Regions from separate parts of the Glaciecola sp. 2405UD65-10 genome, predicted to be linked through region 1. Evidence: predicted binding sites of a transcription regulator. Region 1 holds the regulator's gene; each other region holds the start of a gene.
The links. Region 1 encodes sigma-54, which starts transcription at its own class of promoters, with help from an activator protein. Its sites were predicted from a motif close to GTTGGCACGNNNNTNGNNT; they were not measured.

Region 1 (6,160 bases):
TTGTAAATTCAGAGGCTTATTCGCCTTCATCAAACTTATTCGCAATTAGGTTTTCTATGTCGTCCATTGCCGCTTGGGCATCATCTCCTTTGCACTTTACGGTAACTTCTTTGCCCATTCCGCTTCCTAACATAAGCAAAGCAAGCACGCTATTTGCTGGCGCTGACTGCTCATCTTGCTCTATAAGTATTTCACTTTCGTATTGATTCGCCAATTCTACTAATTTAGTTGCGGCGCGCGCGTGTAAGCCCAATTTATTAATAATGGTTAGGGTTTTAACTAATTCCATTTGCACGCTCCGGTTTATTCATTGTTTTGAGCCTGCTTAACTTTTTCAATAGCGGCCTCTTCTATAGCCTCTTTTTCAGCTTGGGCTTTCTTGATTCGCTTAAGCTCTCGATGTTTAACTTGAACATCACCGTGGCTTTTTTTGAATGCTTCACTTAAGGCTTGAGAAACAAACACCGAGCGATGCTGGCCGCCCGTGCAACCAATAGCTACCGTTACATAACTTCTGTTATTCCTTTCCAAATGTGGCAGCCAGGTGGTAATGAAATTTTGGATTTGCCAAATAAGCTTCATCACTAAAGGTTGGCCTGACAAAAACAATTCAACTGGGCTATCTAAACCCGTATAAGGGCGTAAATCTGGGTCCCAATGAGGATTGGGTAAAAACCTTACATCAAATACGTAGTCGGCGTCTTTAGGTAAGCCATATTTAAAGCCAAATGATTCGAACACAATCACCAAATCAGAACTCTTCTTGCCTAGCACTCGTTCACGAATAGTTTCTGCTAAATCATGTACTGACAAATTATCGGTATTTATATGGAGGTCGGCTTTTTCGGCCACTGGCACTAAAATGTCACGTTCAGCTGCAATGGCGTCAACTAGTGAATTGTTAAGTTTGAAAAGGGGATGTAAGCGGCGAGTTTCGCTATAACGCTTTATTAATACATCATCGCTAGCATCAATAAATATAATGGTAATGTCCCAAAACTCGGGCAAATATTCTAGCAATTCGGTGATTTCATTTTCCGAATCGGGCATGTTACGCACATCTATACTTACGGCAACAAGTTCGTGTTGTTCGACTACCGTATTGGTAAGTGTGGGCAGCAGTGAAACAGGAATGTTATCTACGCAGTAATAGCCTAAATCTTCAAGTGCGCGAAGTGCAATTGATTTACCTGAACCTGAACGCCCGCTAATGATCAATAATTTCATAGTGTAAAACTCGCGTTAAATAAAAGGTGTTGCAGAGTGAGAAATTACGTGTTTTCAGTATAGAGTGCTTTTTGCAGGTAGTGAATCAATTTCACTCTTAAGCTAGGGCAGCCACTATTTCGTTTTTGTTTTCAGCTTTTCTTATTGCTTTTACAATGTCTTTATTGCTTAATTTTTTTGCTATGCCTGATAAAGCCTCAAGGTGCTGGCTAGTTTGTTCTTCGGGCACTAAAATCGCAAAGAATATATCAACGGCTTGACTATCAATTGCGTCAAAATCTATTGGAGAATTGGTTGTGAGTATTACTGCAATCATATGACTCAGACCTTTTATTCGGCCATGTGGAATAGCAATGCCATTTCCAATACCAGTACTGCCCATTTTTTCTCGACCTAATAGACTTGAAAGCACTTCTACTTGGTCAAGCTCAGGTGACTGCAATACAGCAATTTCAGAAATTTTTTCAAAAATTCGTTTTTTGCTATGGCACTCAACCGAACATTGAGTTCGGTCAAGTGAAATTATGTCATTTATGATCATAGTTAGTTAGCTTAGTGACGCTTAAGTTTTTCTTTGTGTTTAATAACTTGGCGATCTAGCTTATCAATTAAGCCATCAATAGCCGCATACATATCGGTGTGTTCTGAGTTAGCAAATACTTCACCACCACTCATGTGTACAGTGGCTTCCGCTTTTTGGTTAAGTTTTTCAACGTTAAGTATTACATGCACATTATTGATATGGTCGAAATGTCGTTCGAGTTTTTCAAACTTAGTGTCAACATAAGTGCGCAATGAGTCGGTGATTTCGACGTGATGACCGGTAAGGTTAATTTGCATATTGATGGTCCTCTTTGCCTTTTAGACAAGGCTTTTTCGTTGATTAGAAGGGGGAATGTTTAACGATTCCCGGTATTTTGCAATTGTTCGCCGGGCCACATTAATGCCCTGATCGGCAAGCAATTGCGCAATCTTGCTATCACTTAACGGCTTGTTCGATGGTTCATCAGCAACTAATTTTTTGATGAACGCACGAATAGCAGTAGAAGAACAATTTTCGCCAGACTCTGTAGATACGTGTGACGAAAAGAAATACTTAAGCTCAAATATGCCTCTTGGGGTGTGCATGTACTTTTGTGTTGTAACACGTGAAATAGTTGATTCGTGCATGTCTACCATTTCAGCCACATCGTTTAATACCATGGGCTGCATTTTTTCAGGACCTTGCTCAAAAAATTCACGTTGTTTAGCAACAATACAATGCGACACCTTCAAAAGGGTTTCATTTCTGCTTTCCAAACTTTTAATAAACCATTTTGCTTCTTGTAAATGAGACTTTATATATTGCGAATCGTTCGAATTACTGGTTTTCGATAGTTTCGCGTAGGTTTCATTTACGGTAAGGGCGGGTAGGGCTTCGTTGTTTAATTCAACTGTCCACACGCCTTTATTTTTGTAAACATTAACATCGGGGATAACATATTCAGGCTCTCTTGATGAAACTGCGCTACCCGGGCGAGGATTCAAGGTTTTCAATAAGCGCATGACTTCACGCAGTTGATCTTCCTTTAAACGCGTTTTACGCATAAGTGTACGGTAGTCTTTGCTGCTTAATAAGTCAGCGTGTTCTTCAATCAGTGAGCGGGCTTGCTCAAGCCATGGTGTATCGTTATCAAATTGTTGCAATTGCACCAATAAGCATTCTTGTACTGAACGTGCGCCTGCACCAATAGGGTCAAAACGTTGAATACGTTTAAGTACGCATTCTACTTCGTCTAAATCAATGTCTTCGTTATCTAAGCTATCTAATATGTTTTCACACGAACTGGTTAAATAGCCTGATTCGTCAATTGAATCAATTATGGCAATCGCTATTGACATGTCATTATCGCTAAAATGCGTCATTTCAGCTTGCCATAGCAAATGGTCTTGAATGTTTTCGGTAGTTTCGCCTTGGAATATGTAGTCGTCGTCAGGGCTTGAGCCGGTCATTTTAGTGGGGGCTGATGTAGAACCTAGGTAATCTTCCCATGAACTATCAAGCGGTAAATCATTGGGTAAATCGCGGTTTTCAAGTGCTTCATGTGCATCCATAGGATCAGGAACATCTTTTTCGCCACTACTTAAAGATGCATTCGCTTCGTTTACGCCTTCTATATTCGCTGAAGCTTGTTCTTTGTCAGTTCGGGAATCGAGCGTTTCGCCTCGGTCAGCGTTTTCATTGCTATAGTCTAATTCTACCGTCTCCAAAAGGGGATTGGATTCAATGGCTTCTTGAATTTCTTGTTGCAGATCAAGTGTTGACAGTTGCAGCAGCTTAATAGCTTGTTGCAATTGGGGGGTCATAGTCAATTGTTGACTGAACTTCAGTTGTAACGAGGGTTTCATTACTATCCTTCTACTGCGCCTATCTCAAGTATGTAAAACATCTACCTTACCTAGCGATTCCTATCATTAATGCTTATCATACTCCCTAATTAGGAAAAAAAAAGAGGTTTATAATGCAAATTGTTCGCCAAGATAAACATCTCTTACCGTTTGATTAGCAAGAACTTCTTCAGACGTGCCGCTAGCTATCAATTCTCCATGGCTCACAATGTACGCAAGCTCACATACATCAAGGGTTTCCTTTACATTATGGTCAGTAATCAAAACCCCAATGCCACGTTCTTTTAATTGGTAAATTATTTTTTTAATGTCATTTACTGATATTGGATCAACCCCTGCAAAGGGTTCATCAAGCAAAATAAACTTGGGATCAGCTGATAATGCCCGCGCAATTTCAACGCGGCGTCTTTCGCCACCTGATAAACTCATGCCAAGGCTGTTACGAATATGATTAATATTAAAATCATCAAGCAGTTCATCAGCTATGACTTCGCGCTGGTCTTTTGAAATATCTTTGCGAGTTTGCAATATGGCCATTAAATTTTCATACACAGTGAGTTTTCTGAAAATAGAGGCTTCTTGAGGTAAATAACCAATGCCATTTCTTGCACGCTCGTGCATAGGAAGGTGGCTTAAGTTCATTTGATCAATAAAAATATCGCCTTTATCTAGTGGTACTAAACCCACTATCATATAAAAAGTAGTGGTTTTACCTGCACCATTGGGGCCTAACAGACCAACAATTTGTCCTGTTGATACTTCAATGCTTACATCGCGCACAACTTGGCGAGATTTATACGATTTAGCTAAGTTTCTGGCGCACAGCGTACTGGTCACAAATACAATCCTTCAATAGCGTTGTTTATTGTTGTTCTGAATCAGACTTTTCTTGCGAAAATGCACCAGGGCTTATTACTGTAGTAACGGGGCCACTGCTGTTTTCATCAGATTCAGCTAAGATTTGCTCTTTCGCCATATCAAACAAAATAGAATCACCATCTACTTTCACATCGTTTTGCACAATAACGGCTTGGCCGCGAAGCGAAAGCGTTCTAGACGCTACGGTATATACAATTTTGTTAGCTCGTGCTTCTACTATAGTACCGTCTTCTAAGCGCTGCTTGTAACTGGCGGGGCTGCCGCTTGCTATAATGACTTCTTGGCGCTTGCCATTGGTAGCATCAAGTTCAACGCGGTCAGCAAGTAATTCTAGACTGCCTTGGCGAATAACCACATTTTCAGTAAAAATAGACGTTTTTTTCTTGCCATCAATTGCTTGGTGATTTGACGTAAGCGTAACCGGCAAATCAAAATCTTGTGCAATGGTTGATGTAGCACTGCTATCTTCTGCAGTTTGTGCCGCCATAGCGGGTAGGGCATGTGCGTGAAAAGTCAGCGCACAGGCTGCTGATATAAAAAGTAGCCCTAGGTGCTTAAAACTGGGGGTTAACTTGCGTTTTAACATGTTCTTTTAACTCGTATTGTTGGGTAACTAAATCACCAAATAAACCCACACTGGTAACTAAATAATCTTGCCCTTTAATTTCTACCACTTGGTCAGAAAACAGGGTCTTACTCTCTAAATCAATTTCAATAAATTCGGTAGCAATGGCTTTAACATACTCTTCACTGCGCAAATTAACAATTTTTACGTTTTTCTCAAGTTGTATTCTATTGTTGTTATGCAAGGTGCCTTCTTGAGCCGTAATTTGCCACGGTTGTCCATCATCTAAAAATAGCGTGTATACAGGGTTTTCAAAAATTGCAAAGCCAAGTTCTTCGTAATGCTCCATTTTATCAGCCGCTACTTGGTGACTTAATTTGCCGTTTTTATCGTATAACTTACTGTTTAAGTTTAGGGCACTATAATTTGGAATAAGTTCACGGTCGCCTTTTTCGCTGCTTTGTTCTTTGGGATCTTGAAACAAAATAGACACGTACAAAGCTACCACGGCTGCAAATATGAATAACACACTCCAGCCGGTTCTATTCATACGCTGGCACCATGTTGCATATTTAATTTACCGTGTGCTTGCAAAAGCAAATCGCAAAACTCGCGAACCGCACCTTTGCCACCACCAAGGGTCGTTATAAAGTTAGCTTGTTGTTTTACATATGGGTGCGCATCATTTACCGCTACTTTAATAGCCGACAACCTATACATACCTACATCAGGCATATCATCACCCATGCTCGCCACTTGGCTAGTTTCAAGCTTAAGTTGATTTAGTAAGTCAGTTAACGCCGTGTGTTTGTCTTCACGTCCTTGCACTAAATGTTTAACGCCTAAGGCGCTCATTCTGTTTTTCACAATAGCTGAATCGCGCCCAGTTATAACAGCCACATCAATGCCACAGCTTTTGAGTGCTTTCACCCCATAACCATCTTTAGTATTGAAGGCTTTATATTCTTCGCCATTGTTACCTAGGTAAATACTGCCGTCACTGAATACGCCATCTACATCAAACACCACTAATTTAATTTGCTTGCATGCATCAAAAATTTTAGAAGGAACTGCTTGGTATAAAGTCGCTACACTATGAGC
Region 2 (6,160 bases), on a different contig from region 1:
ATTAAAGTAGAGCCAATCTTTAACAATATTTGTAAAACCTTGGGTGAAAAACTTCCTATGACTGGCTTAGACAAACTGGCCGATAGAGCTTTAGCCGCTGGCATTATAAGTGATGCTGATGCAGAGCTACTAAAAGAAACGGAAGCTGGAAGATTACGTACTATTAACGTTGATGACTTTGACCCACAAGAGCTATTAGCCGCTAACAGCAGCAAAGTAGTTAAAGTAACAAAGAAAAAATCAGTTAAAGCCGCGTAGCTAACAGCCTAAGAAAACTATTAAATTAGTTTTCGTGTTAAACAGTTATAAAGACGCCAATATGGCGTCTTTTTCTTTGTCTGTAAGAAATGCTTGATGTAAAGCATTCAACTTAAGCGTGTTGATTTGACTATCACTTAACTTCAGCTCTGTGCGCGCTAGTTGATATTCACTTTGTAAGCTATTGTTAGATATGCCTGGATCATCAGTATTTAAACACACAGGAACATCAGCTTGAATAAATGCTTTCACAGGGTGTTGTGGAATATTTGTCCACGTGGCAGTTTGGTAATTTGATAAAATGCAGGTCTCAACACCAATTTGATGCTTTGCCAGGTAATCCATTAATTTGGCATCTTTATACGCGCTTACGCCATGCCCTATCCTATCTGCATGCAATAAATGAATAGCATCCCATATACTGTTTGCTTCTTCAGCCTCACCCGCATGAATGGTAATTTTAAGGCCTGCATCTTTGACTATGTTAAAATGTGTTGTAAACAATGCCGCGGGATAACCCTTTTCATCGCCGGCTAAATCAACTGCGACTACACCATTTTCAAGCGCTAACAAACTTTGCAGTTCTTCTTCACACTTATCTGCACCGTAGGTGCGGCTTAAAATACCAATGAGCTTGGCGTTGTATTGAAAATCGATATTTGCTGACCTAACACCATCTACTACCGCTTCAACCACGCCTTGCATAGGCAAATCAAAAGCTTGTGACATATAGCGAGGAGAGAATCTTAGCTCAACGTGATGCAAGCCTTCAGAAATTGCGTCTTGCACGTTTTCATATGCAATTTGATTACATGCGTCTAAGTCGCCAAGAACAGAAACGCCAAGATCTAGTTTTTGCAGGAACGCAAGTAAATCTGACGTTTTGTCTTGAATATGAACGTACTTGCTTAGCGTATCAAAATGAGTACTTGGAAGAACAACATTATGTTTATTCGCCAAAGCTATAATACTTTGTATACGAACGTTCCCGTCAAGATGCCTATGAAGGTCTATTAAAGGAAATGCGCTCACTGTGCTTATTACTCAAGTTGTAGATTTTCTAGTGCGACTAATATTTGCGTGCGAGATTTTACATTTAGACGCTTAAACAACATGCTTATATGGGCTTTAACGGTAGCTTCTGTCACACTCAGTGTGTCAGCAATTTGCTTATTCATCATCCCTTGTTTAACTAATAATAAAACTTGAAACTGTTTAGGCGTGAGTTCGCGCACTTTTTGTGCAATTTCTACCGCTTCAACCTCAACATTAGCGAGTTGTTCGCTCACGCCTTCGGGTAACCAATTCTGCTTATTAAGCACGCTTTCAATAGCTAGGGTCATATCAGAGGTTGGACTGGTTTTAGGAACAAATGCATTGGCGCCAAATTCCATAACCTGAGATATAACATCAATAGAATCAGCCGCCGAAATCACTACAATAGGTAAATCTGGGAACAATTGGCGCAAACGAAGCAAACCGTAGAAGTTATCACAGCCAGGCATAAACAAGTCCAACAACAACAACGAAACGTTGCGCTGTGTTCTTAAGGTTTTTAATGTGCTGTCAAACGAATCAGACTCCAAGTAAGAGACTTTAGGAAACTCATTTTGTAGAGCTCCCTTCAACGCTTCTCTATACAAGGGGTGATCATCAGCTATTAAATACTTCATCATAAAAGGTTACTTCTTATTGTTATTTATACTTATTCACGTTTTTATAGCATATTATTAACGTAAAGTAACTTTTACATTAATACTCAAATTACACGCACACGAATTTGCATACACTAAATAAAGGACATGCGATATAATACTAATATATAACTGCTAGGGCATTAAATAAAGCTTTGCGCTAGTAAAAGGTAAGAAAAACACGATTTTGGGATGCAAACGCACAAATAACATGACTGACAAAACCAATCTAAACAAACCTGATACGATATATTCAAGCCCCAAAGAGAGTTTAGCGCGTTTCTCCTTTAACAAAGAAGTGGTTGACGTTTTTCCCGACATGATTAACCGTTCAGTGCCTGGTTACGCCAGTATTATTGATGGTATTGGCAAAATAGCGAAGCAACATTGTGCAGACAAACCTGTGGTATATGATTTAGGTTGTTCTTTAGGAAGCGTAAGTTTATCAATTGCCAAGCAAACGTTTTCTAAGTCACCTTATATAATAGGGATTGATAATTCCGCCGCAATGATTGAAAAATGTTCGCAGCATATTAACGCTTTCAATTATGGACATTGTATAGAATTGCAGCAAGGTGACTTAATAAACGCAGAACTTAAATCGTGCGATTTGGTGGTTATTAACTTCACTTTACAATTTGTTGAACCCACCCTACGCCAAAGCGTTATCAATAAAGTTTACAAGCACCTTAAGCCTGGTGGAATGTTGATATTAAGCGAAAAAGTCAAACATGAGAATGGTGAAATAGACGATTTTCTTATAGATCTTCATCATAATTTTAAACGTGAAAATGGCTATTCAGACTTAGAAATTAGCCAAAAGCGAAGTGCTCTAGAAGATGTTATGAAACTCGACACAATAGAAACGCACAAAGCACGTTTGAATACTGCTGGATTTAATGCACTCACCATTTGGTATCAGCAGTTTAACTTTTTATCTTTAATAGCAATTAAGTAGTTTGATTATGACGAATAACAGCCACGACACATTTACTTGGAAAAGCGATTTTTATCAGTCCATTATTGGCACCGCCTTAGAATCTTGGATTAGCGCATTAATGCCCCAATTAAATGATTGGGAAAAGAACAGTGATGTGGCTAATCAAAAGCGTTGGCAGAAACAATTAAATCAACTGCCCTCCTCTGACCAAGCAAGTTTAATAATTAATGATAATGTGCTTGTGAGCCCTATAGATAATTCAATTGAAGTGAATGTTCAAAAAACAAGTTCTATACTTAAGCAATTTATGCCTTGGCGCAAAGGGCCTTTCACATTCTTTTCTATAGAAATAGATACAGAATGGCGCTCTGATTGGAAATGGGACAGAGTACTTCCGCATATTGAAAGCTTAAAAGATAAAAAGGTACTTGATGTAGGATGCGGCAGTGGGTATCACCTCTTTAGAATGGCTGAAGCAGGCGCTAAAAAAGTCATTGGCGTTGACCCTACGAGTCTCTTTTTTTACCAGTTCCATTGTTTTAATCGCTACAATCATGACTTTGACATTCAATACCTTCCACTTGGCATTGAAGACCTTCCTGCTAGTCATTATTTCGATACTGTTTTTTCAATGGGTGTTTTATATCATCGAACTGACCCAATTAAGTTTTTAAAAGAATTAAAAGCGCAATTAGCACCTAAGGGCCAGCTCATACTAGAAACCTTAGTGGTAGATGGAGACGAACAGACCGTGTTTATGCCCACCGACAGATACGCACAAATGCGTAACGTTTGGTATTTACCGAGTATTTCAGCACTCACTTTATGGTTAAATCGCGTGGGTTTCAAAACCGTTAGCTGCGTAGACATAGATATAACGAGTACAAAAGAGCAACGCGCAACACAATGGATGGATAACCATTCCTTGCAAGACTTTCTAGATCCTAAGGATACAAGTAAAACAATAGAAGGTTACCCTAGACCAAAAAGAGCCGTAATAATCGCAAGTTAAGTAATAAAAGTCTTAATATCGAATCGTTTTGCTAGTTGGCATTAAACTTGTTAGTCCTTAGGTATTCATAAAGTATTTGACTGTAATTGTTAAGCTGATAGTTTCTAATTAATTGCTTAAACATAAGTTACAGCATAACCAACGTGCATAGGGGTTAAACTTGAGTACAAGGGATCTAATTTTATCTGAATATATTCAGAGCGAAAAATTACCTGATAGCTATTTTGACTTTGCACTAAAATGGTTCATACCTTTAACGGAAGCGTTGGCAGCGCACCAAAATAACGCAGGCAAAACAATTTTCATTGGTGTAAACGGTAGCCAAGGCTCAGGGAAATCAACGGTAACGGGTTTATTAGTTGAATTGTTAAGCCGAGTGTTCGACAAACCAAGCATTGGCATGTCAATTGACGACTTTTACTTGTCAAAACAAAAGCGCTTAGCTCTTTCTGAAAACATCCATCCTCTTTTTGCCACCCGCGGCGTTCCAGGGACTCATGACACGGCCTTACTTGCATCAAGCATTGATGCTTTACTGCAAAATCAAGCTTGTGTGCTACCTGTTTTTATAAAATCTATTGATGATGTAGCACCAACGTCACAATGGCGTGATATTAATCAAAAATATGATATTGTAATATTAGAAGGATGGTGCGTTGGAATAAATGCTCAATCAAATCAACAGCTAACACAAGCAGTTAATAGCATGGAAGAAACACAAGACCCTAACGGGGACTGGCGTGCTTATGTAAACAAAGCTTTGGCTTCAGATTATCATGAAATATTTGCAAAAATGGATCAGCTGGTAATGTTGAAAGCACCTAGTTTTGACTGTGTGTATCAGTGGCGCTGTGAGCAAGAACATAAATTGATTGAACGCTTAAAACAACAAAATCTTCCTACTGAGCAGACCATGACTGATGAACAAATTGATGCTTTTATTCAGCATTACCAACGTTTAACTGAGCATGCTCTAGAAATTTTGCCTAGTCGATCTGATTTTGTATTTGAACTCGACAAAAACCGTGGTATTCACTCTTGTCAAACCAACTAAATATGCAGTCTGAGAACACCTTATTAGCTACCAACATTCAAATTCTAGTCTTTACAGATTTTGATGGCACTTTACTTGATCACTACACTTATAGTTTTGAAAATGCCAGTGAGTGTATGGCACGTTTAACTGAAGCAGGAATACCTATAATACCCAATACCAGTAAAACGTTTGCAGAAGTAAAAGAGTTACTTGAAGAGATGAAACTAAGCAGCGGATTCATCACTGAAAATGGTGCCGCTGTATATATGCCCAAAGGGTTTCTTCCCGAGAAGCCTCGCGGAGCCGTTTGGAAAAATGGTTACTGGGTAAAGTCTTTTGCACAACCAAGATCATATTGGCAAGACTTAATTAAACGAATTAAATATAACTATCCAGATCAGTACGAAGCATTTAGTGATATGGATATTAACCGAATTGTTGAACTTACCGGCTTAAGCGTAAAAAAAGCTGAGCTTGCCGCGACCCGCCAATATTCAGAGCCACTATTTTGGACTGGCAGTGAGTCGCAACAGGAAAAATTCATTAGCGATATTAAGAGTATGGGAGCTCACCCACTAAAAGGCGGGCGTTTTTTGCACGTTTGCGGTGATAGCAATAAAGGTAAAGCCCTTCAATGGCTCAGTAATGAATATAAAAGACAACACAAAGAGATGCATGTGAAAAGCATTGCCTTAGGAGACGGCAATAACGATATCGACATGTTAGAAGTAGCAGATTTTGCGGTGAGAATATCATCTCCGGTGCACAGCGCACCACAGTTGAAAAGAACGAAACACAACTACTTGAGTAAAGCACATGGACCAGAAGGTTGGTCTCAGGTAATGAATCAATTGATTCCAGAGAAAAAATAGAGGACGTTAATGGCTGACTTTTATCAAAATGGCATAGTTACTACCCTGCACAATCTTGAACATCGTGACTTAGATGAGTTAGAGGACGAACTTGTAAAGTTTTCTAGTCGACGCCCTATGGGGCTTATATTACCCAGCTTATTTTCAGAACTTGAAGGGAAAGCTCTACCAGCTACAATTGAACATATAGCAAAGGTTCCCTATTTAAGCCAAATAGTGATTGGTTTAGATAGAGCAGAACAATCACAATTTGAATACGCATTGGACTTCTTTAAAACATTGCCTCAAGACCACTGCGTTTTATGGAACGATGGGCCGCGTTTAAAAGCTTTGGATGAAGAGTTACAA
Region 3 (6,160 bases), on a different contig from region 1:
TGGTTATTTCCTCGCTTTAAAAAGAAAGAGCAATGGTTTACATCAAATCCCAAGCTTTCTTTACTTTATTTATAAGCTACTTGTTATTTACAGCGTAAATAGTAGCCTTGTAACAATGCTCGACACCTGCTTCGATGACGATACGTCGTTGTCGATTGAGCCTTTGACGGCACCTGCAGCAAATGCGGTGCTAATGCCTTTGGCTGAGCTCAACAACATGGTTGTTTGTCGTTTTGCTTCTGCTGAGCAGTGATTCGATAGCGCGTTTGCTGCTACGCATTTCTTTTCAGCAGTGTTTACGTCTTTTCGTTGTTTTTTTAAAAATAAATCCATGCTTCCCCCAGTGCTGAGCTTATACCGAAATGTCTTATTCTTTGAAGCGTGCAAGGCTTTTAGTAAAGCCAATTAGCCCTCTCACTTTTCTTAAGTATCTCAGTAAGCCGAATCCGCAAAGGGCGTTAACAGCTAACAGCACAATCACAACTAGAAGTGGCTGCATTATATAATGTAGTGCTATTCCAGCCAGTACGTTAAGTAAAAACCAAAACATACCCACTACACCTATTAGCATAATGCCACCTAACATAGCCACAAGCAGTGCGTTAAAGCTTAACTTCGCCTCCTCACCCGCTAATTGGGCTAAAGCTTCATAGCGTTGCAATTTAGATTTTACGAATGCATCGATGCTTTCATAGCTTGCTCTAAAAGACGCTTCGTTGTTAAGGTCGGTTTTGTTGGTGCCAGCACCACCGGACTGATGTCCGGTAGTGGCCGATTCTGCATTTGCTTGATTCATTTGCGCTTACCTTCTGAAGAAGACGTTCTATTTTCTTCTTAATACTGCGCTAAATAACATACCTGCAGCAAAGGCAATACCTGCTGTGGCAATTGGGTTTTCAGTCGCGTACTTTTTCACACCCGACTCTTCCCATTTAGCCTGCGCCTTCGCTTGGGCTTCTTGAATACTTTGCGTGCCGTTTTGTGCGCCACTGCGCAAGCTTTCTTCCGTGCTAGCGGCTTTTTGAGCAAGCGTATCTACTGATTCATGTAATGTGTCGCGCACTTTATCAATCACAGGATGTTCACTGTTTGCAGTTTTTGTATTTGTAGTATTGGTAGTTGCTTTTGCTTGTGCCATCTTCCTTTCCTCTTTTTGCTAAAAATATGGTTGATTAATCTGTGTAAACTTATTCGCGGCTTATCACTAAGCGTCCATTTCCGCGATATATTTTGACGCTAATTTGCTTTTGTCTTGCTCGCTTAAGGTTTTTCCAGCTTGTTGAAAAAACTCTCTCTCTTCTTCCGCCAAATGATGCTCAACTTTTTCAGCAAGCTTTTTGAATGTACTCAACCAGGCAGGAGAGCTCTTTTCTGTATCTTCTAAAGTGGCAATAAATTCGTCAATTTCATGATGCTCAGCAATGCCGTGGCGTGATAGCTCAATGGTATCGTCTGCTTGCATCAGCGGAGCGTAGAAGTGTCTCTCTTCTGCAATCGCATGGCTTTCGAGCTCTTCTTTTAACTGGGTGAAATATTCATCTCTTACCGAGGTGTCACCACTTGTTTCAAGTAAAAGCTTGATAAGAGCGCGTTGCTTATCATGGTCTTTGCGTAGAGCTTCAAAAATTTTCATACTTATTTTCACTATTATTTTTGGGAATTACTGACTACTGTTTCAAGTTGCGTGCCAGTAAAAATATATAGTTAACACTATGATTAATATGATTTTAATTTTTGAGGTGATTTATGGTGAGGGGTATAAATGAAATATATACAAGCCTGTGATGCAAAAATTACAGGCCCGTAAATTATAAGCACTACGCGTAGTGAGCTAAGCAGTTTTTTAAAATTTCTTTGTCGATGGGCTTTATAAGATGATCACAAATTTGATGTTGCTGCAAAATCGCTGGGTCGGGTTGATTACCGCTCAATATAATGACATTACCCTTAACTGGCTTTGCAAAAAATTGTTCAACTAAGGTGTCGCCCGACACATCGGGTAAGCCTAAATCTAGCAGGTGCAGCGCAATATTGGTATTTGAATGCGCTTGGCTAATGGCCTGCTCTCCCGTAAATGACTGGACTACTTCAAAGCCGAGTTGTTCAATCATTAAGGTCATAATGGTAGCGCTGTCTTCATCATCTTCTATTAAATGTACTACAGGAGAACCATTATGCTTACCGGCAATGCTTTCTTCTATAAGCGCTTTTTCTAGTAGCCCCCATAGTTCGATTTTATCAAGGGGCTTGGAGATTAACTGATCAAAACCGTCTTTTTTAAGTTCATCAAATAGGCCTTTATTTACGGCAGCGGTCATCGCAATAATATGGCAGGTATTTCCTTGTGCACGAAGTGCGCGAACTGTTTCAGAGCCAGTGAGCGCTGGCATGTGTAAGTCCATTAAGATCAGTTCAATAGGCGTGCCTGTCTCGTTAGCTTCTTTTACTTTTGCTAGCGCTTGTTCGCCATTACTCGCAAAAGTTACTTTAACACCCGTTTCTTTTACAAAATATCCCGCCAACTGGCGAATTTCAAATACATCATCCACAATTAATACATGCCCATTAAGGCTTGGGATAATGCTGGCTTTTTTGCTTCTATATTGGCGATTAAACTCGTAAACAGCGGTTTCGCTCGAGGTGGGTTTGCAAGGAAATGATAAAGTAAATAACGAACCTTTACCCATGACTGATTCCACTTCTAAGGTGCCCTGCATTTGCTTCACAATTTCTGCGGTTATAGAAAGTCCAAGGCCTGCACCACCGGCCTTTCTATTTGTTACATCTTCTATTTGGGTAAATGGCGCGAAAATCTGCTCAATTTCTTTTTCTTCCATCCCTATGCCGGTATCTTGGATGTAAATATTCAACTGGTAGGTAGGGGCGCTAGAACCGGCTATGTCTTGTTTGAATTCTTCTAACTCTAAGGTGACGCGAATGCCGCCTTTATCAGTAAACTTTATGGCGTTGCCAATAACATTGACCATAACTTGCTTAAACCGAACTCCATCAAGCTCTATATTGACGGGTAAAGGTGTATCAGCGCTAAACTCAAGATACAGACCCTTATCAACGGCATTAACCGATAGTAAGGAGTTAACGTCAATCAGTAATTCTTGAAGATCGGTAGGGCTTATTTTTAACTCAAATTTATCTGCGGCAATTTTTGATAAATCAAGCACGTCATTAAGTAAATTCAGTAAGTGCTTTCCATTATTGGAAATTACGCCCAATTCATTATGAAATTCAGAAGTAGATTCTTTTTCAAGTAATAAAGAAGTATAGCCCAAAATAGATGTTAGGGGGGTTCTAAGCTCATGGCTTAAGTGGGCAATGAATTTATCTTTGGCGGTATTTTCCGCTTCATTGCGTTTACTCAGTACGCGTGCAAACTCAAGCTCTTTTCGAGCTATTGCGTATTGCACTGATTTTTCGAATATTTCTTCATCAATGCTTGATTTCATTACAAAATCTTGAGCACCGCTTTTTATAGCCTGCTTGGCAACTTCGTTGTCATCTTGGCCTGTTAGCATAATTATAGGAGTTGCTAATTCGGCTTCAGAAACCGCCTCTAAAATTTCAATACCTTCATAACCAGCAAGCCTATAATCTAAGATGCACAAATCAAAAGTGCGTTCTTTTAGCAAGGTAATTGCATCATGACGTAAGGAACAACTTACAAATTCACAGCCCGATGCAACAATTTGGCTCAGTCTATCTTCAATTAAAAACAAGTCATCTTCATCATCGTCAATAATTAAAACAGATTTGACTGAGTCCATTGCGCATCCTTGTGTGAAACGTAATTCTTTAAAATATGTTAATTGGTGGCTAACTCTCGTGCACTAAAGTGAGGGATAGCAGCGCATTCAAACCAATAGTTGTTAAATGATTTCATCATATTAACTAAAGAACCAAAATCTGTTGGCTTAACCATATAAGAGGAAGCGCCCAATAAATAACCTTCATGTACATCTTCATCTGCCGAGCTGGTAGATAAAATAACGACGGGAATGCTCGACAACTTATCATCTTTTTTCAATTGCTTGAGCGTTTCACGGCCGTCTAATATTGGCATGTTTAAATCAAGTAGAATTACGCTTGGCACATCATTTATTGCATTTGATTCGTATTTGCCTTCGCAGCGTAAAAAATCAAGTAATTCTTGGCCGTCGGCAACGGTGTGACATAAATAATTTGCGCCTGCGGCTTCCATAGCATCTTGTGCTAACAATCTGTCGTCTTCGTCGTCATCTGCCATAATAATGGTAAACGGAGTTTGTATGGTATTACGGTTTTTCATAACATTCGTCCTCTGTTACTGCTTAATACTTATTAAGTAGTTTTGTGCGGGTAGTGACACAGTAAATGTTGCGCCTTCATCCACCTTTCCTTCAGCTTTAATTATACCATTATGTCTTTCAACAATTCGCCTACATATTGCTAATCCAATACCAGTACCTTTAAAACTGTCACGACTATGTAAACGTTGAAACGGTGCAAAGATTTTTTCAGCGTATTCTTGCTCAAATCCAATGCCGTTGTCAGTAATACTTATACATTGCCAATCGTCGAGTCCTTCAACTTCAACCGAATCTGGCTGACTCACGTTTTGTACGGAAATGTGTACAATTGGGTTTACTTCTTTTTTAGAAAATTTGATCGCATTTGCCAGCAAGTTAAATAAAAGTTGCTGCATTTGAGTAGGGTCAGCCGTTATTGTGGGCAGGGGCGCAATGTCTAAACTTACCTTGGTTTCTTCAATCAATACGTTTAGGTCTTCAACGCAGTTAGCCACTATAAGATTTAAATCAACTTCTTGGAAATCTTTGCCTCTTGTTGTAACGCGTGAGAACTCCAATAAATCACTAATTAGCACACTCATTCTATTGGCGGCACTTCTCATACGCTGAAGGAAGTCACGCTGTTTTTCACTTAGATTATCTGACTGGGTTTCTAAACGGTCACCAAATGCCATAATTTTACGCAAGGGCTCTTGTAAATCATGAGAGGCTACAAACGCGAAGTCTTCCAACTCACGGTTACTGCGGCTAAGTTCGTCAGAAAACAATGATAGTTCTTTGGTTCGCTCTTCCACGGCTAGGCTAAGCTTTTCATTTTGCGATGCCATTTCCAATTCGCGCATCTGCTGATTACGAATATTTAGTTTGGCGAGGAAAAATAAGCCCAGTACTAGCAATATACTGGTAAAAAATGAGATGGCTAAGTTTCTTCCTGACACTTGCGTAGCAACTTGTAAGGTTCGCACCTGTTCATCGGCTATCTTATTTTCTGCACTTTTTATTTGCTCAAATAAGGTGTGAATTTCATCATACAGCATGCGCCCTTGATCAGTCTCAACACGCCTAATTGCTTGTGTAAATTGTTCGTTTTGCGCTTGCTTAACGGTAAAATCTAGCTCTAGCAATTTAGCGGTAATTAACACTCTTAATTTAGATATAGCGTTTACTTGCTCATTAATTTTAGGAGATAATTTCTCAGATTCAACGAGCAAACTTTCAATAGTTTTAACTGCATTTTTATAATGCGTTAAATAGTTTTCATCTTGGGTGAGTAAAAATCCACGCTGCCCTGACTCAGCCTTAAGCAGACTTACGTGAGTTTCTTCCAAAACTCTCACTATTTTGACTGTATGGGTAATGTCTTCTTGAAGGTCTTTTAAGTCAGTCACGGTGCTTCTGCTAATATACGTATTTACCGAAATAATTAACAGTAGCATACTCGATATAAGCACCCAGGTGCCTGTAGCGTGAGTTGATAAGATTTTCATAAAGGCCTAGTTGCTCGCTTTAAAAGAGGTTTATTCATCAGGAGATGATCCAAGGCTTTCATATAACTGCTGTAAAAGCTCGCTGCAGTCTTTACTATTTTGAATAATCTTATTTGCAGCGGCTTCCACCTTAGGTGATACGTCGCTAGACTCAATCAACATTTTAATCAATTCCGCTTGCATACTTATTGTATTAAGCGGCTTTCGAATGTCGTGGACTTGCTGCTGCAATGAACTCATATTTTCTCACCATAAGCATGTAAACGGTTATATAAGGTTTTTGTAGAAATACCGAGCATGTCTGCGGCGGTCGTTTTATTACCATCTACTTCATCTAACGTAGCGTAAATTAACGCCTTTTCTACTTCT
Region 4 (6,160 bases), on a different contig from region 1:
TGACTGAGCAATATCCATTTAACCCAAATGGTTCTGCTGAAGGAATAACAGGTCTTAGTTCGAATGACGGTAGAGCAACTATTATGATGCCGCACCCAGAGCGAGTATTTAGAGCGGTATCAAATTCATGGCGTGACCCAATGTGGCAAGAAGACAGCCCTTGGATGCGTATGTTCAGAAATGCGAGAGTATTTGTTAATTAACGTTCGGTAGCAATGTGTCGTCTTACTAAGTGCGAATAAAAGATATTTGATAGATTTTATTGGCGCTTAGTTATGACTATCGGTGCTATTCTCTTAAATGGCAGCTGTGCCCTTTAGGCAGTATTATACTGTTTTTCTAAGGCTTCTATTGGCAAGGGCTTGCTGAATAAATAACCTTGCAGCAACTGGCATTCATTCTCAAGTAAGAAGCTTGCTTGTGCCTGTGTTTCAACACCTTCTGCACAAATTTGTAAATCCAGTTGTTTGGCCATTTCAATAATCGTTTTGGTAATGGTGTTACTTCGCTTAGATAAGCCTATGCCGTCTACAAATTGTTTATCGATTTTAAGGGTGTCTAGCGATATTTGCGTGAGATAACTCAACGATGAATAACCCGTGCCAAAGTCATCTAATGCGATGAAACTTCCTTTGTTTCTCGCTTGCGTAATAAAGCGATTGGCAAGGTCAAAATTTTCTAAGTACGCCGATTCGGTGAGTTCAAACTCAATGCATGAAGCATCTATTTCATAGGTGTCAAATAAAGTACTTATTTTTGAAATAAGTTGGCTGTCGCGTAAATCATAGGCTGAAATGTTTAGCGATATAACCGCATCTTGAGCAATATTAAGTAAGCGCGGTACATCTTTGCAAACTCGCTGAATAACCCACAATGTGAGTGCTTGAATTTTACCGCTTTGTTCAGCAATCGTGATAAATTCATCAGGTGAGATAAAACCTAACTCTTTATTGTTCCATCGAATCAGCGCCTCAAAGCCTTTAATCTTTGATTCGCCATCTACTTTAGGCTGATAAAACAAAGTAAACTCTTCGTTGCTGATGGCGTTAGCTAAGGCCGAGGCAATGGATATTTTCCGTTTGTTGTCTTCCATCATAGATTTTACGAACAAGGTACACGTTGAGCGGTCTTGTGCTTTAGAGCTATACATGGCAACGTCGGCATTAGCAATAAGCTCTGATACGCTATAGTTAGCATCTGAGGCCAAGGCTATGCCAATACTAATCCCCACTTCAACTTGCCAACCATCTAGCACAATGGGCTGGCTTAGTTTATCTTTAATCCCTTTGGCGAATGAAAGCAATTCATGTTGGCTTGATACATTCTCTACCAATATTAAAAATTCATCCCCGCCTAATCTAGATACAAAGCGCTTATCATTTACCAAGGTGCTAATTTCATTAGCAACGTAACACAGTAGTTTGTCACCCACCTCATGCCCGAACGAATCATTAATCCATTTAAAACCATTTAAATCAAAGAATAGCAAAGCTAAGTCATGCTTGATTAAACGGGCTTCTTCAAGCTTTTGGCTTAAGGTAGAAATAAAGTATTGTCTATTAGGTAAGTCAGTGAGGCTGTCAAAGTTAGCAAGCTTTTGCATTTGTTCTTGCTGATCAAGTAACTGCGTAGTTTGCATTCTGTTTTTTTCAACTTCGGTGTTGATTTCTTGCATCATCGAGTTGAATCCTTCGGTTAAAACTTTCAACTCTTTTTTGCCTTTTACTTGCGCTAGCAGACCATAATTTTTTGTTTTTCTGATTTTACGCATAAAGTCAGAGAGGTCGAGCAAGGGCTTAATGGCCTTATTCTGCAAACTAATGATGAGTGTTGCCGTTACCACTAAGGTAATTATTACGAAAGGGAATACACTTAAAATAAGATCTAAGGTACTAAGTCTAAGTGGCTTGCTTAAATCATTCACTACAAGCAAATACCCTAAAGGAAATCCTTTTTCACCTATTCGTTTAAATGCAATAATATCTTGCCCAACTGCATGCATGCCTAGGCTCAGGTCAACATACTCACTGAAATCAACTTGCTGTATTAAATCACCGCTATTTTCTCGACTCGTAATAACTTTGCCGAAATAGGGTTGAACTACGTTTAGGTTTTCATCAAATACCGCAGCCACTCGAACGTTTTCGTATTGATCTAATTTAAGAAGCAAGTTGGCTATATTAAATATATCGGGCTCATCTGACATCATAACCATTAGATCTATAGATAAGTTCTCAGACAAGCCGTTTAAGTCGTCAGAAGCGCCTTGTCGATACAAATCTTGATATGCCTGCATGGCAAAAATCACAAGTAATATACTTGTCGCTAAAATTGCTGCAATCGAAAGCGTAAGTAGTTGAGAGCGAAGACTATTTAAAAACATGTATGAGGTATCTTTTGCTCAATCAGAATGGAAAATTAATTTATGCTATGTTTATCGGCACAATCTATCCTTTCTTTATGTGTTATCAGGCTTTAATCGAGTCATATTAGCCTCGGCGTTGGTGCACTTCTCGATTAATTTGTTTTTGATTAGGGTGCTTTTTAAGCAGTACATAAGTGCACGACAAGCCACCGTGTTGTTTAAGAGCCGTATGAAACGCAATCACAAAGTTAATTTCAGTTAGCCATTGATTCACATAACTTTTCATAAAGCCAGGAAAAGGCTTTGATTGCAAACCTATGCCGTGATCTATCAGAAGGGTTCGAATTCCTCGTTGATGACAGTCTACTATGGTGTTGTAAAGGCTTAGCCGCGCTTCATCAAATTTTAAGTGTTTGAGACTCAAACGAGTATCAATATGATACTTGCCTAAACGCAGGTTTTTATATACTCCTTCCTGAACCCCATCTTGCTTATATGTAATGTAATCCATGGGGTCAAGTGGTACCACATAATCTACACTTAAGCCGTTATCATCTAAGGCTATTTGCTTTTCTAGCGCTTGTCTTTTGAGTTGCTTGGCAAGGGAGTCTTGCTTGGATTTAGGGCGAGTACTAGCAGTTTGATTAATATCGGCCAACGGCTTTACGTCTTGCATTTGTTCAAAAAACGACAAGTCATCATTAACAGAAGAAGTCATAGTACATTGCCCTCAAATTACATTTAATTCGTACAGCATTAAGCTCGCTCATACACGCCTTAGCTATTACCCAATACGCCACTATGAGTCAGTGTGATCACAAGGAAGAATAAAAGTGCGCTTTTTAAAACGGCATTACATTAAAATAATACCTTATTTTACGATTGAGTTAAAATAAGAGCGCACAGTGCTATTGTCTTGCTACGTAGTCATTTGCCTGCACATTGCCTAATAGACTTCTATCTGAGGCTTCAACGGTAGCTGTGTCGCTATATACTTGTCGAACTACCAAGGTAGTTGGGTGTAATACAAACTGGCGGTACTGCTGGCCGAAGGTATCTGATATTTGTTTAACGTTAAATAGTGTGAGTTGGTCCCCCACTTGAACTTGATGAGTACGCCCTAAATTAATTTGAAGTTGATTATTGGCCACGGCAAGTACTCGCCCCATAGTCGGCTGGCAAACGGCAAATTCTTCCAAGTCGGTAATGCTTTTTTGAATCATTTTTTGTACTTGAATACCATATTGGCTGCGCCAAAAGCTTTGCGATGACACATCAACCGCGCGCGTAAACTCAAACTCCCATGGCGCAATGCTTTCGTAATCTTGGCTATAAAGCTGCTCGCCAGTTGCCCCATTTATTAAGCTTACCGTAAAATCAAAACTTCGAATACTTTGCTCACCTTTAAACGGGTTAAAGCCAGAAGGGGTAAATCGCTCAACAGATACATTATTGATTACTACATTGAGCACGTATTGAGTATTAGATTTTTGCGCCAAAGCTTTGGCTTGCTTTGATATATCAGCACGATGCCAGTCAAATACATAAGGGTCAATATGCGATAATTCCATATTAGGTGTGAGTTTACCCATCATTTCTTGAAACTTTATGGCGCTTACCTTTCCTAAAGCTTGAATTTGTCCGTCAGAGGCTTGTGCATGAAATTGAATTGGGAAATAGGTAGTTGATAACTTTTTGGTATAATCAGCGGCACTGCACTGGGTGTCTTGGGCAAAAATATCAGCCCTTATGGATACCGTTACAATACCGTCATTATATATTTCATCTATTAGCTGAATAGTGTTAACTTCCCCGGTAGCACGAATTTCTAAGTGTTCGTCCATCAGCAAGCCATTTGTCATTTGCTGCACGCTTCTAACCGATGCGCCAGCAAACAACAAAGCTTGTTTGATTGCTTCTTGAGTAGCTTGCTTCCGCGCTTGCTCTTTATTGCCATTTACAATAACCGCTTGTCCTGACGCTGAAAACCAAGCTGCTTTCGCCGGTTTTGCCATGCACATTGCAAATACTAAGCAAATAAATCCAGCTATTTTGCATAAACTGTTGAGAGAAGGGTGAAGCATAGCGAATCTCCAATTAATACTGTTGCGCTCTTAGTGCTTCCTATACAAATTGTATGCCATTAGTCATTAATTACTATGGTAAACAGATTTTAAGTTTAGCCTTGGCACAAGCTTTGCTAAACACTCAATATTATAAAGTCATTTGTTCAATACGTTTGCCGCTGTGCATACATGTGTTGGCATTAATTGGATAGTAAATATGTTAAAAAACGCCAATGAAAAATTACACACCACACAAATTAAAAGCCCGTTTGTGATCACGCCTAAGTTGCTTTTACGAGCAAGCTTTATTGCCTTATCTTTAAGTTTGAGCGGATGTGGGAGCATGATCAGTAAACATGTTGAGTGGGAAACGATTGAGCCTGAAAACTACCCCGTATTGAATGCGGTTGGCTATGCGCCTATTAATGCGCAATTAGCTTTGGATGATTCAAGTAAGCGATTAATGGCAATTAAAGCGTCTAAACTGGATGCTTACAGAGAGCTAGCAGAACAAGTTTATGGGCAAAAAGTTGACGGCCAGCAAGAACTCGCCAACATGGTGCTCACCGATAACAAGCTAAAGTCATCGGTTGAGGGTGTTATTAGAGGTGCTCGAGTAGTAAAAAGCTACCCCGTTGGCAATGATACTTACGCAACCGAGCTAGAACTCGATATGGCTAAAGTGCATGATTTGTATTTATCAATTGCTCAACCTAGAAAAATAAGAAAGGTTACTTACTACTAGTTGTTTAGTGAAATTTAAGCACAAAAAAGCACGTTATGAAACGTGCTTTTTTATGGGAAATTATTTAAGAGGCTTGCTAGGCTCTAAAGCCTTTAGTTGAACTATCACCCGATGTTTTACCCGAGCGATCATAGGTCATTGATTCCTTCGCGCGTAATTCCATCATGAAATTACGTAGATGAACCAATCTTAGCTGTCCTTGCTCAACTGATTTTGCGTTAATTTGAGTCAAGTATTTACACTCAAACAATACTTGTTTACAGCTTTGCAAAAGTTCTTCGCAAATATCTGGTATAGAGCCAGAGTCAGAACTTCTTTGGTAGAGCGTTTCAACGGCAGAATCTTGAGATTCTATTGTATCAAGCAGGCTTTGCTTATCTTGCAAAAGCTGCATAAGTGTTTCCGGCTCTCGAGAGCTGATTAAATGAAGCTCTTGTTCCAACAACGCTTTTAAATCTCGGAGATGACCAAGTTGTGTTGCAATTGCATTCTCAAGACTAGTTTTCATAATTTATTATGCTCTCACGCCTAATAGCTGTGATTCTAAACTGGCCATCTTCTTAGCCAATAATTCAGGATTAACTTGATACTCACCATTTGAAATGGCTTTTTTCAAGCGATCCACTTTTTCTTGATTAACCGGCGCTTCAGAGCCTTTCTTTTGCACATTAGACAGCTGTTGTGCAGACTGCGTTAAAGATACCGAGTCTTGTTTAGCAGGCGCAGCTTTTTCACTTGAAACCTGAGCTGATGAGCTACCAGTTTGGCTAGACACTTGTTGCTGTGCAACTTTAGCTGCGTCTAACTGAGCTTTGTTCGTATTGTTTACATTATTAATTGACATAATTTCCTACCAATTTTGTTGCCTCTGTAAATGATATCGACCTACGATTTTATTTCTTTAGGCTTAATTCTAAAAAAACTGACAAAATAATGTCACTTTTCACTAAGCCCCGTCAAATTAAACATCAATTTGCTGCTAGA

Region 2: the regulator sigma-54 is predicted to act here: its motif matches at 3,939-3,957, upstream of ACOI22_RS02170 (kinase).
Region 3: the regulator sigma-54 is predicted to act here: its motif matches at 1,674-1,692, upstream of ACOI22_RS12465 (hemerythrin domain-containing protein).
Region 4: the regulator sigma-54 is predicted to act here: its motif matches at 4,492-4,510, upstream of ACOI22_RS05675 (flagellar assembly protein T N-terminal domain-containing protein).

What each region holds. Positions count from the first base shown of each region.
Region 1 covers NZ_JBMEUF010000003.1:43,641-49,800, forward strand. The annotation lists gene ACOI22_RS15415 (HPr family phosphocarrier protein) at 17-289, opposite strand; gene rapZ (RNase adapter RapZ) at 304-1,227, opposite strand; gene ptsN (PTS IIA-like nitrogen regulatory protein PtsN) at 1,325-1,768, opposite strand; gene hpf (ribosome hibernation promoting factor) at 1,780-2,067, opposite strand; gene ACOI22_RS15435 (RNA polymerase factor sigma-54) at 2,089-3,615, opposite strand; gene lptB (LPS export ABC transporter ATP-binding protein) at 3,724-4,452, opposite strand; gene lptA (lipopolysaccharide transport periplasmic protein LptA) at 4,478-5,080, opposite strand; gene lptC (LPS export ABC transporter periplasmic protein LptC) at 5,049-5,609, opposite strand; gene kdsC (3-deoxy-manno-octulosonate-8-phosphatase KdsC) at 5,606-6,160, opposite strand, start outside.
Region 2 covers NZ_JBMEUF010000001.1:483,732-489,891, reverse strand. The annotation lists gene fadE (acyl-CoA dehydrogenase FadE) at 1-258, shown strand, start outside; gene add (adenosine deaminase) at 304-1,290, opposite strand; gene ACOI22_RS02185 (response regulator transcription factor) at 1,299-1,934, opposite strand; gene cmoA (carboxy-S-adenosyl-L-methionine synthase CmoA) at 2,164-2,910, shown strand; gene cmoB (tRNA 5-methoxyuridine(34)/uridine 5-oxyacetic acid(34) synthase CmoB) at 2,918-3,904, shown strand; gene ACOI22_RS02170 (kinase) at 4,065-4,958, shown strand; gene ACOI22_RS02165 (HAD-IIB family hydrolase) at 4,943-5,812, shown strand; gene ACOI22_RS02160 (glycosyl transferase) at 5,822-6,160, shown strand, end outside.
Region 3 covers NZ_JBMEUF010000002.1:83,804-89,963, reverse strand. The annotation lists gene ACOI22_RS12485 (hypothetical protein) at 1-1, opposite strand, end outside; gene ACOI22_RS12480 (hypothetical protein) at 88-333, opposite strand; gene ACOI22_RS12475 (hypothetical protein) at 368-796, opposite strand; gene ACOI22_RS12470 (DUF883 domain-containing protein) at 824-1,138, opposite strand; gene ACOI22_RS12465 (hemerythrin domain-containing protein) at 1,205-1,633, opposite strand; gene ACOI22_RS12460 (response regulator) at 1,818-3,782, opposite strand; gene ACOI22_RS12455 (response regulator) at 3,821-4,303, opposite strand; gene ACOI22_RS12450 (sensor histidine kinase) at 4,319-5,791, opposite strand; gene ACOI22_RS12445 (histidine kinase dimerization/phospho-acceptor domain-containing protein) at 5,822-6,031, opposite strand; gene ACOI22_RS12440 (sigma-54-dependent transcriptional regulator) at 6,028-6,160, opposite strand, start outside.
Region 4 covers NZ_JBMEUF010000001.1:1,230,200-1,236,359, reverse strand. The annotation lists gene purL (phosphoribosylformylglycinamidine synthase) at 1-203, shown strand, start outside; gene ACOI22_RS05685 (EAL domain-containing protein) at 317-2,383, opposite strand; gene smrA (DNA endonuclease SmrA) at 2,490-3,083, opposite strand; gene ACOI22_RS05675 (flagellar assembly protein T N-terminal domain-containing protein) at 3,274-4,449, opposite strand; gene ACOI22_RS05670 (LPP20 family lipoprotein) at 4,775-5,176, shown strand; gene flgN (flagellar export chaperone FlgN) at 5,253-5,684, opposite strand; gene flgM (flagellar biosynthesis anti-sigma factor FlgM) at 5,691-6,020, opposite strand.